Regions from separate parts of the Gordonia aquimaris genome, predicted to be linked through region 2. Evidence: riboswitches for the same ligand, from Rfam matches in the RefSeq annotation. Region 2 holds a riboswitch; the other holds the start of a gene.
The links. Region 2 has a riboswitch for glycine ahead of glyA (serine hydroxymethyltransferase). Riboswitches for the same ligand answer to the same signal wherever they lie in the genome.

Region 1: another riboswitch for glycine. It lies ahead of gcvP (aminomethyl-transferring glycine dehydrogenase); the one in region 2 lies ahead of glyA (serine hydroxymethyltransferase).

What each region holds. Positions count from the first base shown of each region.
Region 1 is NZ_JAPKFM010000007.1:112,368-116,787, forward strand. Features, by position in the region: gene gcvP (aminomethyl-transferring glycine dehydrogenase) at 1-2,364, opposite strand, end outside; glycine riboswitch at 2,518-2,618, opposite strand; gene OSB52_RS09420 (VOC family protein) at 2,770-3,135, shown strand; gene OSB52_RS09425 (MerR family transcriptional regulator) at 3,217-3,882, opposite strand; gene OSB52_RS09430 (bifunctional nuclease family protein) at 4,176-4,420, opposite strand, start outside.
Region 2 is NZ_JAPKFM010000021.1:45,149-49,568, forward strand. Features, by position in the region: gene OSB52_RS17945 (L-serine ammonia-lyase) at 1-829, opposite strand, end outside; gene glyA (serine hydroxymethyltransferase) at 826-2,226, opposite strand; glycine riboswitch at 2,271-2,366, opposite strand; glycine riboswitch at 2,367-2,460, opposite strand; gene OSB52_RS17955 (aromatic ring-hydroxylating oxygenase subunit alpha) at 2,695-4,008, shown strand; gene OSB52_RS17960 (FAD-binding oxidoreductase) at 4,018-4,420, shown strand, end outside.

The sequences.
Region 1 (4,420 bases), on a different contig from region 2:
ATCCCCGAGACGCCGCGCGATGTAGTTGGCCGAGGCGATCGCGGTGAGGGTGGCTCGACGCAGCCCGTCGGCGCCCATCATCGCAATGTAGGCGTAGGTGATCGGCAGGATCGAGGCCGATCCGTACGGCGCCGCCGAGATCGTCGAGTCCCCGGGGAGGTCGTCGGCGAGGGGATGACCGGGCAGATACGGCGCGAGGTGAGACCGCACCGCGACCGGCCCCACACCCGGACCGCCACCCCCGTGCGGGATGCAGAAGGTCTTGTGCAGGTTCAGGTGACTCACGTCGCCGCCGAATCGTCCTGGACGGGCCACACCCACCAGGGCGTTCAGATTCGCACCGTCCACATACACCTGGCCGCCCGCATCGTGCACGGCCGCACAGATCTCCTCGATGTCGTGCTCGAAGACGCCATGGGTCGATGGGTAGGTGATCATGATGGCGGCCAGCGCATCCCGGTGTTTGTCGATTTTGGCGCGCAGATCGTCGACGTCGACGTCGCCGTTCTCTCGGCAACCGACCACCACCACGCGCAGCCCGGCCATGACCGCCGATGCGGCGTTGGTGCCGTGCGCGCTCGATGGGATCAGGCACACGTCGCGGCCGGTGTCACCGCGCCCGAGATGGTATCGGCGGATCGCCAGCAACCCGGCGAACTCGCCCTGCGAGCCCGCGTTGGGCTGCACGCTCACCCGGTCATAGCCGGTGACGGCGACCAGCCAGTCCTCCAGGGTGGAGATCACCTCGCGGATGCCGACCGTGTCGGCCGCCGGGGCAAACGGGTGCAGGCGCGCGAAGCCGGGCCAGGTGATCGGTTCCATCTCCGCGGTGGCATTGAGCTTCATGGTGCACGAACCCAGTGGGATCATGCTGCGATCGAGCGCGATGTCCTTGTCGGAGAGCGCACGCAGATAGCGCAGCATCGCCGTTTCGGTGCGGTACCTGTTGAACGCCGGATGCGTCAGGAATTCGGTGTCACGGGTCTCGATCGGCTGCGAAAATGCATGTCGGCGAACTCCTTCGGCGCTGAACGCACGCAGCACCACAGCGAGATCGGCTGCGGTGGTGGTCTCGTCGCACGCGATACCCACGGTGTCGCCGTCGATCCGCCGCAGGTTCACGTTCTCGCGCTTGGCATGTGCGATCACGCTGTCGGCCTGCCCGGGTGCGCGAACCACGATCGTGTCGAAGAACGACGAGTGGGCGATGGAAAACCCCGCAACGGTGAGACTGTCGGCCAGGAACACCGCATGTTCGTGGACGCGACGAGCGATCGCCCGCAATCCGTCGGCCCCGTGATAGGACGCGTACATCGCGGCCACCACCGCCAGGAGCACCTGCGCGGTGCAGATGTTGCTGGTCGCCTTCTCACGCCGGATGTGTTGTTCCCGGGTCTGCAACGACAGGCGGTAAGCGAGATTGCCGTCGGCATCCTTCGAAACACCCACCAGACGGCCGGGCAGTTGACGCGCATGCGTCGAACGCACACACAGGTAGCCGGCGTGCGGTCCACCGAATCCCATCGGCACGCCGAAGCGCTGGGTGGTGCCGAAGCAGACATCCGCGCCCAACTCACCCGGTGGCGTGATCAGGGTCGCTGCCAGCAAGTCGGCCCCCACCGCGACCAGAGCCCCGCGCGCATGCGCGGCGTCGATGACGGGGCCGACATCCAGGATGCGGCCCGACGCCCCGGGTGCCTGCATGATCACACCGAAGAAGTCTCCCTCGGGCAGACCGCAGTCCGGCATCGCGGGATGCAGCGAGGCCTCGACGACCTCGATCCCGAGCGGTTGAGCGCGGGTGTCGATCACGGCGCGCGTCTGTGGGAAGAGGTCGGCATCGACCACCAACCGTGGTGATCGGGACTTGCCTGCACGTCTCAGCAACGTCATCGCCTCGGCCGCAGCGGTCGCCTCGTCGAGCATCGATGCGTTGGCGACCTCCATCCCGGTCAGATCCGCGACCATGGTCTGGAAGTTGAGCAACGCTTCGAGCCGACCCTGGCTGATCTCGGGCTGATAGGGCGTATAGGCGGTGTACCACGCAGGGTTCTCCAGCACGTTGCGCAGGATCACCGGCGGGGTATGGGTGTCGTGGTAGCCCAGCCCGATCATGGAGCGGGCGACGGTGTTGCGGTCCGCGAGGTGGGCGAGTTGTTCGTGCACGTCGTGCTCGCTGACCGCGGGCGGCAACGACTGCAGACCGTTGGAGTCCGGCTCATCGGCGATGACCGCCGGGACCACCCGGGCGGCGAGTTCATCGAGAGACGAGATGCCGATCGCGGCGAGGATACGTTCGGTCTCGGTGGCATTCGGGCCGACGTGGCGATCGACGAAGGCGGCAGAGACGGGCGTGGCGGGCATGACAGGTCAACCTCTCGGCGGTCTGCGGCCCTCCCCCTCTGTCATGCCTGTCGATCCGCGAACGGACAGCTGGGCGCCTGAGAGATTCGGCCGGTAGTCGACCTTTCACCGTGGGCGGAGCCGGGTTGCCCCGACTCACTTTCCAGAGACGCCGTCAACATCACGGTCCTGGGTGCCTGAGAGTTTGACGAGGAGGTGTTGCTCCTTCGGCGGCCTCCGCCCATGTGGCGGTGACTCTCTCCCGAGACGCAGCGGCGCGACCTCAGTATACGTGGGCATGACCACGGCGCAGGTCGCCCGTCTCCGGCGACGACGCGATCCGGCCCGACAAAACCTGACAGTCGATGTCGTGATTCGCTGATCTACTGGCGTGGCGTCATCACCCACGACCCGAGGAGCGCCCTGATGCCCGCACCGAACCTGTTTCTGATCTACGTCCGCGACGCTGAGGCCGCAACCACGTTCTACTGCGAATTGTTCGATGTACAGCCGAAATTCGTGAGTCCTCGCTATGTCGCCTTCGAGGTCGCACCCGGGGTTCTGTTCGCCCTGTGGACCGGTCGTAGTGACCACGCGGTTCCTGCCACCCCGCGCACGTGCGAGGTCGGGCTGATGATTCCCGGCGCGGCGTCCGCGATCGACGCGATCCATGCGCGGTGGGCGGCGGCAGGTGTCCGAGTGGTGCAGGAGCCTTATGACGACGTCTTCGGCCGAACATTCGTGGCCGCCGATCCGGACGGCAACCTCATCCGGGTTTCGCCGATGGATTGACGCTGCGCCACACTGCGCCGATCGGTCCGGCAGGAGTGCATGGGCCGCTGATGCCTCGGCACCCTGACCGGCCCGAGGGCTCTAGCCGGTCCGACGGGTCCGATTCTTGCGCCGCGCGGCCAGTTCGTCTTCTGGCGCGGTCTCGGTGACACCGCCATCGGCCCGCTCGCCGGGGAAGTCGGCGATGGTTCCGGTCAGTTCACGCATGGCACCGCTGACAGCGATCCCGAAGACGCCCTGGCCACCTTGCAGTAAGTCGACGACCTCTTCCGCCGAGGTGCACTCATAGACCGTGGTGCCGTCGGAGAACAGGGTGATGCGGGCCAGATCCTCCACCCCACGCTGACGTAGGTGGTCGACCGCGACCCGGATGTTCTGGAGCGAGATCCCGGTGTCGAGCAATCGCTTCACGATCTTGAGGACCAAGATGTCCTTGAACGAGTACAGACGCTGGCTGCCCGACCCTGCCGCGCCGCGAATGGACGGCACCACCAGCGACGTGCGGGCCCAGTAGTCGAGCTGCCGATAGGTGATTCCGGCGATCTGGCACGCACTGGGCACGCGATAGCCCACCAGCTCGTCCGGCACGGTGTCGTTGGGAAAGATGCCGGGCGCGATGTCATCGAGACTGCCCTGCGTGGCGGCACCCGAGTTCGACGCCCCGGTGCGGTCGCTGTCGACCTCGCCGTCGGCCGCGGTCACCTCGGTCGGTGACGGCATTTCGTCGTCGAACGGCTGATCGCCCACTGCAGACTCCCTCGCAACGCCAGGATCGACTCGACAGACACGTCAGCTCGAGGTTTCCCTCGAGACTGCTACAACAGTACGCGCCTGACAGACGATCATCCTTCGTCCCCGCTCAATTCGGGCGACGTGTCGACGGTATGCGGCCCGCGAGGGCGGAATCAACGCGACTCGCCCTGTAACCTCAACCTCTACTTGAGATCGAGCAAACAGTGACCCGGCGGTGTCCGTTCCGTGATCTGGGTCGTTCGCCCCTGTTCTCGGCAACCGATCCAGCGTTGGGCGCCATCAACGCGCTACGCCCCGCCGCTCGCCTTGAAGTCGTCCGGCGAGACGTTGTCGAGGAATTCCTTGAACTTCTCGACCTCGTCCTCTTTGGCCTCCGCGGGAGCGTCCTCGTCGCCGTTCTCGTCGGGGATGAGCAGTCCCGCCTCGGTCAGTACGTCTTCGTCGGCGACGATCGGCACTCCCGCCCTCATGGCGACCGCGATCGAATCCGACGGGCGCGCGGAGACCCGCAATTCGTCGGCAAAGACCATCT
Region 2 (4,420 bases):
CGGCGGCGTTCTCCTCGTTGACGGCCAGCGCCACCAGGTTGACCCAGTCCTCGGCGTAGGTCATCGATCGCAGCGGGTCCTCGAGCATCAACTCGTCGCGCCACTGTTTCGCGCGCCGACGGACCCGGAGACCACCAGGTAGTTCGCCGTCGGTGGTGACCCCGCGCCGCACGCACTGGTCCATCACCGTCCAGATGTGCAGCAGTCCGTCGCGGACGTCGTCGGTCGACCGGGTGACGGTCTCATTGCGCTGGGCGACCTCGGCGATCGACCATCCGCGCTCGGCGCAGACCGCGAGCAGTTCGCCCGCCGAACCGTACGGGTGCGGCACGTCGCCCGTCGCAGTGGCATCGTCCGGTTCGCCGTCGACGACCACGAATCCGCCACCGACGGAGTAGTAGCACTCGTCGGCCAGACATCTCCCGTCGCGCCCCAGCGCTCGGAACTCCACCGCATTGGGATGTCGGGGCAGTACCCGACCGGGATGCAGCCGGATGTCGCGTTCGGTGTAGGCGAAGTCGACGAACCCGCCGAGACGGATTCGGCCGGTGCGATCTATCGCCTCGAGCCGCTCCGACTTGGTGTCGGCGGTGATGGTCTCCGGCCGGTGTGCTTCGAGACCGAGCAGGATCGCGCTCAACGTGCCGTGACCGGCGCCGGTGGCCGCCAGCGAGCCGAACAGCTCCACCTCGAGTCGGTCCACCTCGAGCAGATCCCCGGCTGCGGCGAGGCCGCCGACGAACCGCTGCGCCGCCCGCATCGGGCCGACGGTGTGTGAACTCGACGGTCCGACACCGATCGAGAAGAGATCGAACACGCTGACGGTCATCGTGCCGCCCCCGCTGTCACGTAGCTGGTCACTGCCGCGTAGCTGGTCGCCGCCTCGGATGTCCCGGGCATCTCGAGGCGTCCCGGCACCATCTCCACGTAGAGGGGATGTGCCTCGGCCAGGGCTCGGACCCGGTCAGTCAGGCCCGACACGTCGGCGTCGGCGGCGTCGATCAGCACGCGCGCGATGATCTCGGCGGCGGCCGCGAAGGCGTCCCGGTCGAACCCCCGGGCGGCGAGCGCCGGAGTGCCGATACGAAGCCCCGAGGTGACCATGGGCGGACGTGGGTCGCGCGGTACCGCGTTGCGGTTCACCGTGATCCCCACCTGCGCCAGGAGATCTTCGGCCTGCCGGCCGTCGAGGGGCGAGTCGCGCAGATCGACGAGCACCAGATGGACGTCGGTGCCGCCGGTCACCACGGAGATCCCGGCGGCGGCCGCGTCGGCGCGTCCGAGTCGCTCGGCGATGAGCTGCGCACCGACCAGACACCGCTGCTGGCGCTCGGCGAACTCCGCGGTCGCGGCCATCCGGAATGCGGTGGCCTTGGCGGCGATGACGTGCTCGAGCGGACCGCCCTGCTGGCCGGGGAACACCGCGCTGTCGATCTTCTTCGCCAGTGCCGCATCGTTGGTCAGAATGACCCCGCCACGCGGTCCGCCGAGCGTCTTGTGGGTCGTGGAGGTGACCACGTGTGCATGCGGTATCGGCGACGGATGCAGACCCGCCGCAACCAGACCCGCGACATGGGCCATGTCGACCATCAGGTAGGCGCCCACCTCGTCGGCGATCTGCCGGAAGCGCGCGAAATCGAGGTGGCGGGGGTGAGCCGACCAGCCCGCGACGATCACCGCCGGCCGATGCTCACGCGCGAGTTCGGCCACCTCGGCCATGTCGATCCGATGTGTGTCCTGCGACACCCCATAGGACGCGACGTCGTAGAGCCGGCCGGAGAAGTTGATCCGCATGCCGTGGGTGAGATGTCCGCCGTCGGCGAGCGACAAGCCCAGGAGTTTGTCGCCCGGATTCATCAGGGCGTGCATCACCGCGGCGTTCGCCTGCGCCCCGGAATGGGGTTGCACATTGACGAAGGCCGCGCCGAACAGGGCCTTGAGCCGCTCCATGGCGAGGTGTTCGATCCGATCGACGTGCTCGCAGCCGCCGTAATAGCGGCGTCCGGGGTAGCCCTCCGCGTACTTGTTGGTCAGCACGCTGCCCTGCGCCTGCATGACGGCCAGTGGGGCGTGATTTTCCGAGGCGATCATCTCCAGCCCGGCGCGCTGCCGGCCGAGCTCGGCCGCGATGAGGGCATCGATCTCGGGATCGAAGTCGGCGAGCGGTTCGGACAGCAGCGCCGAGGACAGGTCGGTGGGGCGCGGATTCGAGTGGAAAGCAGACATATGCGTGCTCCGATTGTCGCCGGACGGGCGAGTGCCGGTCCGATCCTCCCTGCTCTGTCCGTTCACCTGAGAGTTTGCGCCACCAGCGGTGGCCACCTTCGGTCAATCCGGCATCGTCGTCGGATTCGTCTCCAGAGTTGCCTCGGCGTGCGGTACCTGGGCCTGAGAGATTCCCGGGAGGTGGTTGCTCCTTCGGCGTCGCGGTGTCCCGCGATGATCTCCCGCACACGTCTGCGGCTGAAGAAAACAGTGGCATGTACGGCTTGACAGCGCAAGAGCTGGAACGCACACTTGTTGCATAGGATGCGCATCGTTGCGTATCACGCAACATTTGAACATTCTCCTCGATCACCACCCCGATCAGAGCCCACTGTCGGCCGGAACCCATTCCTGCCCTCAGTGATCTTGTGCTGCAACCCATCTCCGATCCTCCACCTCAGGACCTGTGCAGAGAGGCATCCACCGCTGATGACCGCACCATTCGTTGCGCGTACCGCCACCAGCGCCCCGGCACCCGGCACCCACGCCCTGCTCACCGAACGCGTGCACGGCGAGAGCCTCGCCGCGCCCTTCTATGTGAGCGACGACTTCTTCGATCTCGATCTCGACGAGATCTTCTCCAAGTCTTGGCTTTTCGTCGCAACAGAGGCCGAGATCAGCGAGCCCGGCGACTACGTGACCATCGCCTTCGGCTCACGGTCGGTGATCGTCGCGCGCGATGACCACGGCCGAGTCCGAGCCCATCACAATGTGTGCCGTCACCGCGGCGCGCGTCTGCTCACCGAACCGAACGGCTCCACCGGCACCATCGTGTGCAGCTATCACTCCTGGACCTATGGCATGGACGGCCGCCTCGAGTTCGCCGACGCGCAGGCGCCCGGCTTCGACAAGTCCTGCTACTCGCTGCGTTCGGTCCACGTCCGCACGATCGCCGGACTCGTGTTCATCTGCCTCGCCGACGAACCTCCCAACGACATCGACGAGGTGGCCGGCATCGTCGAGCCGTACCTGGCACCGCACCGCCTCGCCGAAGCGAAGGTGGCCAAACAAACCGACCTCGTCGAGAACGGCAACTGGAAACTCGCCATGGAGAACAACCGCGAGTGCTACCACTGCGGCGGACATCCCGAACTGCTCAACGTGTTCTTCCCCACCTGGGGCTACAGCAGCACCGACGCCATCCCCAGCCGGCTCGCACCGGTCTTCGATCGCTACCGGCGGGCCACCGCGGCGCAGATCGAGATCTGGGATCGGCGGGGTCTCCCCTACCCCCGCATCGAGCAACTCGACACCCGCCCAACGGGTTTCCACATCGAGCGAGAAGCTCTCGATCTCGCCGGCGAGTCCTTCACCCTGGACGGCACCGCCGCCTGCGGCCGGCTGTTGACCGACATCCCCGAAGCGCAGCTCGGCCGGCTCTCCATGCACCTGCAACCCAACATGTGGCTGCACGTGACGAGCGATCACGCACTGCTGTTCTCGGTGATCCCCGTCGCCGCGGACAAGACACTGGTCCGCACCACCTGGCTGGTCCATCGCGACGCCGAGGAGGGCGTCGACTATGACCTCGACCATCTCACCGGCATGTGGGAGACCACCAACCGGCAGGACGCCGACCTCGTCGCACTCGCACATCAGGGCATCAGCAGTCCCGCCTACGTTCCCGGTCCCTACGGCCCGTCGGAGTTCCAGGTGGAGGCATTCATCAACTGGTACGTCACCACCCTGCGCGATCGTCTGGGCGTGCCGAGCTCCCACGTCACCGACGCCGCGAGTGCGTGACCGATCATCATGGCCGACGACATCTTCCTGCAGTGCGTGTCCCGGGCGGAGACCACCCGCGACATGACCACGTTCAGCTTCCGCATCGCCGGCGGTGCACCGGAGTTCTCCACCGGGCCCGAAGCCTCCGACGACTCACACACCTTCGCATTCGCACCCGGCCAGTTCCTGTCGTTGTCGGTGGAGATCGACGGACGCCCCATCCAGCGGTGCTACAGCATCTCCTCGCCTCCGACCCGTCCGGGCACTCTGTCCATCACCGTCAAGCGGGTCAACGGCGGCTACGTCTCCAACTGGCTGCACGACAACATGGTGGAGGGCATGATGATCGCCGCCACCGGTCCCCTCGGTCGCTTCACCTACACCGCGCGCCCGGCCGAGAAATATCTGTTCATCTCTGCCGGTAGCGGGA